DNA from 2 places in the Clostridium sp. LIBA-8841 genome. Region 2 is predicted to be linked to the other one. Evidence: riboswitches for the same ligand, from Rfam matches in the RefSeq annotation. Region 2 holds a riboswitch; the other holds the start of a gene.
The links. Region 2 has a riboswitch for cyclic di-GMP ahead of AC2A4K_RS05210 (NPCBM/NEW2 domain-containing protein). Riboswitches for the same ligand answer to the same signal wherever they lie in the genome.
Positions count from the first base shown of each region.

Region 1: another riboswitch for cyclic di-GMP. It lies ahead of AC2A4K_RS01010 (SpaA isopeptide-forming pilin-related protein); the one in region 2 lies ahead of AC2A4K_RS05210 (NPCBM/NEW2 domain-containing protein).

Region 1 is NZ_CM173488.1:226,105-231,685, forward strand. Features, by position in the region: gene papB (PapB family radical SAM/SPASM ranthipeptide maturase) at 1-175, shown strand, start outside; gene AC2A4K_RS01000 (ABC transporter permease) at 384-1,079, shown strand; gene AC2A4K_RS01005 (ABC transporter permease) at 1,124-1,813, shown strand; cyclic di-GMP riboswitch class II at 2,099-2,182, shown strand; gene AC2A4K_RS01010 (SpaA isopeptide-forming pilin-related protein) at 2,245-4,413, shown strand; gene AC2A4K_RS01015 (SpaH/EbpB family LPXTG-anchored major pilin) at 4,417-5,581, shown strand, end outside.
Region 2 is NZ_CM173488.1:1,210,103-1,215,683, forward strand. Features, by position in the region: gene AC2A4K_RS05205 (endo-beta-N-acetylglucosaminidase) at 1-2,371, shown strand, start outside; cyclic di-GMP riboswitch class I at 2,640-2,726, shown strand; gene AC2A4K_RS05210 (NPCBM/NEW2 domain-containing protein) at 2,894-5,581, shown strand, end outside.

The sequences.
Region 1 (5,581 bases), 980 kb from region 2:
GGTGCAAAATTTATGTCTAGGTGGATGTCCAAATGAAAATCTAGTTAATACAGGTAATATTCAAACTTCGAGTTATCGTAATTGTAATTTTACTAAAATAATTTATGAGGAAATAATTAAGTTATATTTACGTTTAGATGACGAAGATAAAAAACATATTTTTGAAAATATTTAATTTGAAAGTTATAAGTTTTAAGAGAGTAATTATACTCTCTTTTTTAGTTTAAATTAATAAATAGATTAATAAGTTGCTAAGAATATAAAAAATGTTGAAATTAAAAATTAATATAAAAGATAGTTTTAAGACAGAAAAAAGAATTTTTCTATTGATAAACTAATTAATAGAGAGATTAGAAGTTTTTTACTTATCAAGGAGGAGAACTATGTTTCATTTGATTAAGTTAGAATTAAAAAAATATAAATTATATAAATACATATTTTTTGCTTTTATATGCATAATTGGTATCTTGACATATATAACAATAACTAATTTATTTACACAAAAAATTATAGAAAGAAATACTACATACGAAATGATTTTTTGGATGGTTGATGTAATTGTTATAGGAACATTTGTTATATTTTCAGCAGTATTAATGACAAAAATAATAATGGATGAATATAAGAATAGAACCATTCTAATTCTTTTTACTTATCCAATAAACAGAAAAAAGGTTATTTTGGCAAAATTAATAATAGTTATTATATTTACAATTATAGTTTTACTAATTGGTAATTTAGTATGTACAGGTTATATGATAATTTTAGAATCAGTTACACAAGGAATAAAGGGAAATTTTAATTTAAGACATTTTATTATAGTGGGCCCTATTATAAGTGTAATCATGGGAATAATTTTATCATTATTTCCTTTTGTAATTGGTATTTTGAAAAAGTCGGGTATAGTTACCATAGTTACAGCAGTAATAATAGCTGCGTTTATGCCTAAGATAATATCTAAAAACACAAATCTAATAATCAATGAAAAAGCTATATTTATTGAAATTGCTGTAATTTTAATGATTTTAGTTATATCAATGTTTTATGTTTTTAAAAAGGAGATAAATAATTATAGGTAAGAAATAATGTTTAGAGACTGATAAATTTTGAAAGGATAAAAAATATGTTTGATTTAATTAAGTTAGAATTTAAGAAATATAAATTACAAAGATATATATTAGCGGCTATTATATGTATAGTCGCAATAATGGCTAGTATGACAAGTGATTTTGTAAAAGATTCAAATAGAGCTATAGATACAGGAAATACAATGTTACGCAATTTAAGAATGAGTATTATGATTGTAACAATAACGTTTATAATATTTTCAGCAGTACTAACAGCAAAAATAATGATAAGTGAATATAAGAATAAAACTATTTTAGTTATGTTTACATATCCAATAAGTAGGAGAAAAATTATTATATCTAAAATGCTTATAGTTGTTGGATTTACTATGATATCTATATTAATTGGAGATTTAGTCTGTTCTTCTTATATGATAATTTTAAATTCTTTTACACATGTAATATATGGAGAATTCGTCTTTGAAAATTTCATGATAGTAGTACTTTTTATAAGTATAATTATTGGAGGTATATTATCATTACTTCCATTTGTTATTGGAAGTATAAAAAAATCATCAGTAGCAACTTTGGTCACCTCAATAATAATTTCAATATTAATACCAATAATAATAGGAATAAGTTCTAATATAAGAAATTTAGTTGTTGTGTCAGTTTTAATAGGGTTAGTAATTGTGGGAATAACTTTTTGTTATATTCTTATAAAAAGTGATATAGTAAATAATTAAATAAAGATTTATGAAAAACAACTCAATTAGTAATAGATTAAAAATTCATTTTTAAAAATAACTTTAATAAATTAAATAAAATGAATTTGTTAAGAAATTTGTTGTTTATTTAGAAATATGGTAACTAAATATAGGAATAAATTATTAATATTAATTATTTGTGATTAATATTAATAATATGTATTCGGAAATTTTACATATATTTTGACAGTTTTCCCAAAATGATGTAGTATACAAGACGAATTCAATTGACCTAAAAACAATTAAAAAGTAAATAAAATGAATACAAATTATAGAAACGTTGAGATATATCCTGTATCTGGGCATCTGGGATATATTGAGTTATTGATGCAACCGGCTATATTTATAAAAATTTATAAATATTAGTCGGTTTTTTTATTTTTAATTTTATTAAAGAAAGGAGGAGTTCTGTGAAGCGAAAGAAAAAGTATTTTATTACGGCCTTAGCAACATTTATTTCTATGCTATTAAGTATAATCTCACCTGGAGTTCTTGTATTTGGTGAAAATTCAAAATTACTTCAAGGTGATGGTGGTGTTGAAATTACAAGTGCTACTTTCCAAAGTAATACTGTCTCAAAAGATATAATCAATACTTTACAAATTGACTATAAGATTTTAGATAAAAGCAAACTAAAACCTGGCGATAAAATTGTTATTGAATTTCCAGATATTTTTAAGGATATAACACCTGTATATTCCGATGCACATTTTACCAGTTGTACTAATAAAAATGGAGTAGTTACTCTAATATTTAATGAAAATGTAGAAAAAGCTGTAACAGGATATCTATCTATACGTGTCACTGGAAATAGCAATATTAGACAAGGTGTAAAATATCCAGTTAACATTGATTTAAATGGACAAACTAAAACAATAGATGTAACAGGTAACGAGTCTCAAGGTGGGGGTTCTGGTAAGTATCCACTTATGTACAAAACAGCTAATTTACCAAACGCTGCTATAGATAAGGATGGGGTAAAGCAATATTATGGAGAAATAACTGATAGAAACAAGCCTATAACATATTATATAGAAATAAATTTAGGTGATGGTATAAATCCACATACTAGACAATATTTAAATAATGCTAAATTTGTTGATAATATTCCAAAAGGAATGGCTTTAGATACAGCAAGTATACATATAAGGAGAGATAGTTTTTCTGGGAAAAGCACAGATGCCACACAAGAGTTTTGGGACAATAATAAACTTAAAGCTGATACTAAATCTTTGGAAGTAGATTTTGGAGATATACCATATGACCATTACTTTATTAGTTATAATACACTTGTTACATCTACTGAAGATGGATATTTAAATAATGCAAATTTATATTATGACAGTGAATCAAAAGATGTACCTTCTAGTCATTATTCAAGATTATCCAAAGATGCAGGTGCTCTAAACGTTTACAAACATGTAGATAAAACAAATGTAACCAATGATCCTAATGATCAAAAAATTAAATATCAAATTAAATTTGATTCTTATGGACATTTTTTAAAAGATACTTTAAATATTGTTGATACATTAGATTCTAGATTAAGTGATATTAAAATAACATCTACTGATCAATTTACTACTAATTTTGATGAAACAACAAAAAAACTGACTATTAAAAATGATAAAGCGGCTATAGATCCTAATGATGATGCTTATATTACTATAGAAGCAAGTATGAAAAATGTTAAGCCAGGAGATGAGGTTAAAAATATTGCATATGTAAATGGCAATCCTACCAATGAAGTTTCTACTAAAAAAAATCCTTTAGTAGAAATAATCAAAATATCTAAAAATGATGCAGAAGCCACTTTACTTGATGGAGCTATTTTTAAACTAACAACTAAAGATGGCAACCCTGTTAAAGATGTCTATGGTAAAGAGATTACCAATATTATAAGTTCATCAGAATCACCAATAACACTAGAATTACCTTATGGTGATTATAAATTAGAAGAAACTAAAGCACCAGATGGATATAAACTTGGTCAGATACCTATTAAATTTAATGTGAATAATCAAAGTAAGGTAGTTAAAGTAGTTGCTAAAGATGATCCACTCCCAACTACTTGTAACTTAGTTATAAATAAAATAGATGAAAAAGATGATCCTATTTTAGGTGCTGAATTTGAATTAGCAAAACAAGACGATCCTGAAAATGCTTTAAAATTTAGCTCTGAACAAGACAATTATGAAATAAATGAAAATGGAACTATAAATTTAGTACCTTTAGGAAATGATGCATCTTTTAAAATTAATAACTTACCTTATGGTAATTACATATTAAAAGAAATAAAGTCTCCTAATGGTTATAAATTAAGTGAAGATATTTATATAACTTTAAACTCTGAAGAAAGCTTTTATAAAATAGGAGAACAAGGCGAAAAAATAATTTTAAATAAAAACTCGGAAATAGATGGATATAGTATTTCAGTAAAAAATATCCCAAGAATAATATTACCTGAAACAGGCGGAAGTGGAACTTTTAAATTTTATTTAATTGGAATTACATTATTAGCAGGGGTATTAATCTTGTTAGTTAGCACTAAATTTATTTTAAAAGAAAGGAAGAATTAATAAATGAAAAACAATATTTTAAAAAAACTTAGTATCTTTATGTCATTCATGTTTATTTTTATTGCAACATCAATCCCTGTATTTGCAGCAACACCATCAATTTCTAAGAATGCACCAACTACAGGTAGTATAACAATAGCAAAAAATGGGGCAACTTTTAATGCATATAAGTTATTAGATGCAACCCAGAGTGGAGATGCTTATGAATATTCACCAACTAGTGAGTTTAAAGGATTTTTTAATAATTCACAATATGGTTCTTATTCTGAAAATGATATACAAAATTTAGATGCAGAACAAACAAAACAATTTGCCGTTGATTTACATAAATATGTTACTGATAATGATGTATTAGGACAAAAACTTTTAGAGGGACAAGAAAATACTGTTAATTTAGGATATTATTTAGTAACAGAAACTTCAAGTGATTCAGAGGGGGCTGCTGTTGCTTCAGGACCTATATTAGTTTCAGTTCCAGAAGTTTCAGGAGATACATGGAATTATAATGTGACTATTAATCCAAAAGATAATACTCCTGCATTAGAAAAAAATATAATTGAAAATAATGAAAAAGTTAAAACTTCTTCTGATAATATTGGAGATGTTATAAAATATCAAGTAAATGCGACTATACCAACATATGAAGCAAATGCGAAAAATATAATGTATAAATTTACAGATACTATGAGCAAAGGGTTAACATACGATGAGGCTACTGGATTTAAAATAACTTCAGGAGATAAAGTTTTTAGTAGTCCAGAAGATTATACTTTAAGTTCACAAAAACAATCAGATGGTTCAACAGTGATTACAATTAATTTTGTATATGATAATATAAAAACTTATGTAGATACTGGTTTAACATTAAATTACCAAGCTACTTTAAATAATGAGGCAGTTGTTAGTACTGTAGGAAATCCTGGTAATCCCAATACTATAGAATTAGATTATACTAATAATCCAAATGTTGAAAATAGTTATAAAACTTTAACTGATAAAGTTACTTCTTATACTTGGGGATTTGGTATTAAAAAAGTTGATTCAAATGATAAGTCTAAAGTTTTAGCTGGTGCTGAATTCTCAATAAAAGATTCTAAAGGAAATGTATTAGCATCATATACATACAATAAAGATGGACAAGTAGTTCCTCTTACAGGAAATGCAGTAA
Region 2 (5,581 bases):
GGCTATGTATTGTCCAAACTCTACATTCTCAATGGCTAAAGATGCTTATGATTTCTATAATCATGATCAAAAATTCTGGGTTGGACCAACAGGAGATCCTTCAAAGTCAGATACTAATTCTTCTTGGGTTGGTTTAGCAAACTATGTTCCAGATAGATCAGCAGTTAATGATTTACCATTTGTAACAAACTTTAATTTAGGACATGGAGAAGATTATTATATAGATGGAGAAGTTTCAAGAGATGAGGAGTGGAATTATAGAGCGCTTCAAGAATATCTTCCTACTTGGAGATGGATTGTTGAGTCTAATGGGTCAAAGCTTACTCCAGAATTTGATTTCAAAACAGCTTATAATGGAGGTTCTTCTTTAAAAATTCAAGGAGATTTAGAAGCTGAAAATCCAAATCATATTAAGCTTTATAGTACAGATTTAGCCTTAGAAAAGGACTCAACAGAATTATCAATTGTTTATAAAACAGATTCAGCTCCTAATATGAAAGTTGGATTATGTTTTGGAGAAAATTATGATTATGAAAACTTTACATTCTTTGATGTTACTGAAAATAGCAATGGGGAATGGACAGAAGTTAAAATTCCTTTAGGAGAGCATGTTGGTAAAACTATTTCTGCAATATCTTTAGGATTTGAAAGTCAAACTGATATAGAAAACTTTAATATAAATATAGGTCAATTATCTATAGAGGATACAGAAGCAAATAATAAGGGGTTAAAAACTGGTAAAGTTGTTTTAGAAGAATCAATGGTTCACCATGCTAATAGTGCAGAGGCAAGAATTTATTGGAATGGATTAGAGAATGGAAATGAAGAAGACTTAGCATTCTATGAAATATATAGAATTAAACCAGATGGATCAAAGGAACTTATGGGAGCAACTCCAAATGATGCTTATTATGTTCAAGATTTTGAAAGACATGGAGAAGAAATGAGTTTTGAAATAGAAGTAGTTCCTGTTGATGTTAATTACAATAGAGGAACAGGTCAAAGTATTACTTTTGATTGGGGAATAGCTCATGATGCTACTGAGGTTCCAGATAATACTGAACCTGTTAACTTTGCATTAAATAAACCAGTAACAGCAAGTAGAGAAAATAGTGGAGAACCTGCTATGAAAGCTGTTGACGGCACTGTAGAAAATAATAGTAAATGGTGTGCGACTAATGCTTATTCAGGATGGTTAAATGTTGATTTAGGAGAGCCAAAAACTGTTCAAAGATGGGTTGTTATGCATGGAGAAGCAGGTGGAGAGGCCAAGGATACTAATACAAATGATTTTGCCTTAGAGGTTTCATATGATGGTGGAAAAACTTATGAGCCAGTTGATACTGTAAGAGGAAATACTGATGCCATTACTGATAGAAATTTAGTAGAGCCAGTAACTTCTCAACATTTTAGGTTAAGAATAGATGATTCAGGAAATTCACCATGGGGTGCAATAAGAATATATGAATTCCAATTATTTGAGGATACTTACACAGAACAAGTTGATTATATTCCTATGAGATTTGTAAGTGCTAAGAATAATCTTGGAGCAGAGGATTATGTAACTATTACAAGAGGAAAAGAAGGACAAACAGTAAATCTTTATAAATCAATAGGAGATGAGGAGCCTTTTGCAACTAAGACTATTGATGGAAATGGAGAGGCTAAGTTCGAGGATTTAGATTTAGGTAGTGAAGAAGGAAGAGTTTATTATGCTATAGCTGAAGATGGAAAAGAAGAAAGCTTAAGAATGAGCGTTGAATATGAAAATGAAGCTTGGGATGAAACTAGTATTCCAGGAAACTATGAATTAAGACCATATGTAGCGCCAGGAACTACTGTGGAATCATCAAACTATGGGACATTAGAAATAAAAGGATTAGGTGAAGGTGATATAGTAAGTCTATATTCAAGTATGGATTCACTTCTTCCAGAAAAGACTTCAGTTAAAGTTGGCTCAGGAGAAAGTTCTGCAATATTAGATAGAATAGAAGTAAATAAGGATGGAGGCTCTTTTATATTAGAAGTTAAGAGTCCAGGTAAAAAGGCTGTTAGATATGAAGTTAAGTATAATGGTTTTGGAGAATTTGAAATGGAAGTAAAAGTTGAAGCACCAAGAAATCTAAAAGACTTAGATGTTCAACAAAAAAATGTAAAGTTAGGATGGGAAGCTCCAGAATCAACTTATGGATTAGAAGGTTATGTAATCTACAAAGATGGTAAAAAGATTGCAGAGGTTGAAAAAGATGTTACTGAGTATAATGTTGAAAAGTTAAATAGACATACAATATATAACTTTAAAGTAGCAGCTAAATATTCAAATGGAGAGCTGTCACAAAAAGAATCATTAACTTTAAGAACAGCTAGATAAAGTGAAAAATAGTTATTAAATAAAAAAACTAATGTTATTTAATATAACATTAGTTTTTTTATTTTATCTTTAGTAGTAACTTAAAAATAGGAAATTTTAAGTTTATTTTTAAAAGTATACAAGTGGATATTAAGTATTAAATAATAATGGATTTTATTTGCGATTTAATAAAAAAATGGGTTGTTTTTTAACTTAGTTATAAAAATATGAAAAAGTAAGTGAATTTTATATGAAAATTGTAAATAATATGCTATTATTTCCTTACAGAAAATTCAATAGGCAAACTTAGAGAAATCTAAGGACGCAAAGCTATAGGGACTAAAGTTTTAAATAACAATGTTAGCCAGTTGCCAAAAGGTATATATTTATTATACATTTTGTTTTATTAATATTTAATAGTTTTAAGTATGATTTGCTTATTTCTATGTAATTTTATGCATTTTTGGCTACTCATTTAGGAGTAGCCTTTTTTGATGTATTCTTTTTGGATAACCAGCTAAAAAAGTAGGGGGTAAAACACTTATGTTAAAGAAAAAAATTTCATTAATTATTGTAGCGGCAGTAATATCGAGCTTTTCTACACCAGCTATCATAACTTTGGCAGACGAAGTGCAAAAGGAAAAGGCGGTATTAACTGAAACTCAAGGAACTGGAGAAGAAAATTCAACAGATGCTACAGTCAAAAAATTTGACTTGCTAAACAATGAAAACATTGAAGGGTATAACAAAGTATTCAAAATTGAAAGAGAAAAAATTAAGTCAATAACTAATAATGGGGGACAATATGGAAGTTCATCAATTAACAAAGCTATAGACGGAGACCTTAAAACACATTGGGAAACAGGAACTCCAAATAGAACAGACTTCAAGAATGAAGTTATAATTGAGTTAACTGAACCTACGATGTTAAACAGAATAGTTTATGGTGCAAGACGTGATTCTGCCATGGGTAAAGGATTTGCTAGAAAGTTTAAATTGTATGCTTCAACAAGTGAAAGTGGAGATGATTTCACATTAGTATGTGATGGAGATTATTCAAAATCAAATAGTGATATAGTTCAAATAAAATTTAAACCTACTGAGTTTAAACGTTTAAAATTTGTTTTTGATGAGGCAAATCAAGATTGGGCAAGTGCTGTAGAATTCATGCTTTATAAGCCTGATGATGTTTTAGATAAAATGAATAGATTATTTAAAGATGATACACTAAGTCAGGTTAGTGAAGAATTTAATACAGTAGAAAAATTAGATGCTTTAGAAGAGGAAGCAAAAACACACCCTTTATATAATTCCTTTAAAGAAGACATAGAAAATGCAAAAAGAATACTTAAAAGCAGTAAAATCGAAGCTGAAGAAGCTAAAGTAGAGAAGTTTAATTTACAAGATAATGAAGAATACAATAAACTTTTTGAAATAGATAAAAGTAATATAGAGTCAATAAGTAACAATGGAGGCCAATATTCTTCTCAAAACGTAAAGAATGCAATAGATGGAGACTTAAAAACTTATTGGGAAACTGGAAGAGCAAATGGAAATAACTTTAATAATGAAGTAGAAGTTACTTTTAAAAACAATGTTAAATTAAGTAGAGTTGTGTATGGTGCAAGACCTAGTGATAATAAAGGATTTGCAGAGCAATTTGATATATATGGTTCAACTACATCTAAAGGAGACACATATCAATTAGTAGCAACAGGCTCTTATTCTAAAACTAGTGGCTTTATAGAAGCGAAATTTAAAGAAGCTGAGTTTAAGAGATTAAAGTTTGTGTTTAAAAAATCTGATCAGAATTGGGCAACTTTATCAGAACTTAAATTTTATAAGAATGATGAGTTAGCAGATAAAGTTGAAAATATATTCACTGATAAAACTTATTCAGATTTAAAACCAGAATTTAAAAATAGTGAATACATAAATAATTTAGAACAAGAAGTTCAAAATCATCCTTTAAAAGATGAATTAGCATCAAGATTAAATATAGCAAAAGACATATTAAACAATAAAATTGATTCTGAAAATACAAAGTTTGTTGCTACTCAATATGGAGATTTAGCAAGATACGGCAGTGAAGTTTTAAGCATGTCTAGTATGGGAGAAAATTTCCAAGTAACAGGACTTTATGCCTTACCAGGAGATAAATTAAAAGTTTATGTCAATGCTGAAGCAGGAAAACCAATGCCAAGATTAATCTTTTCACAAAATGAGGGAAGTTATAGTAGTTGGAGAAAAACTGTTAATTTACATACTGGAATTAATGAAATAACTGTTCCAACAGTAAATAGGGATGGAAACTATAAGAGTAATCCTAAACCAGGTGGGTCTATATACATAGAAAACCCATATACTCCAGAGGAACAGGGACAAGCACCTATTATAAGGATTGAGGGTGCTCAAAGATTTCCTTTATTTAAAAAGGGTGATAATGAAGAGGAATTTAAAAATTTCTTAGTGGAATATAAGAAAAAGCTAGATGAAGACAATGCAGCTGGAACTAATAAAGTTCTTGATATAGCTGAGGTTGACTCGGATAGAATGACGTTATCAGGAACTACAACTGGAGCCTATGATGCATATATAAATCAAGGAGTAAAACCTAGTGAGACTACAACTTTCTGGGATCAAACAATGGCGGAGCTATTTAAATACTATGGATTTGATGGAAGTAGTGAAGTTAATAATCCTAAAAATATAAAAGAGCATATGAGATTAGCTCAACCTTTTGGAGCAATGTATGCTTCTGGAGATCATGTTGGAGTTCAAAAAAGTGCTATGAGTGCTATGTTAAATCCAAATTCTATAAAAGGTGGTTATTGGGGATTTATACACGAAATAGGACATAGAATGGATACTAATGGACGCACTTGGGGAGAGGTTACTAATAATATGCTTCCTATGCATATGGGTGTACAGTTTAACAACATAGATAATAGAATACCTTATGAATCAGAGATTTATCCAAATGTTGCACCAAATGAAAGAGATGAAGAATTTGTGCATGGTCATTACTTTGAGAGCTTAGGATTATTCTGGCAATTACAAATGTATGATGAGAATTATTGGCCAAATTTAAATAAGCTTTATAGAGAAAGAAAACCATCTCCAAAGAATGAACAAGAAAAGAGAGATATATTCGTTGAATATTCATCTGATGCATTAAACTTAGATTTATCAGAATATTTCAGACGTCATGGTTTTGTGGCTAGTAAAGAA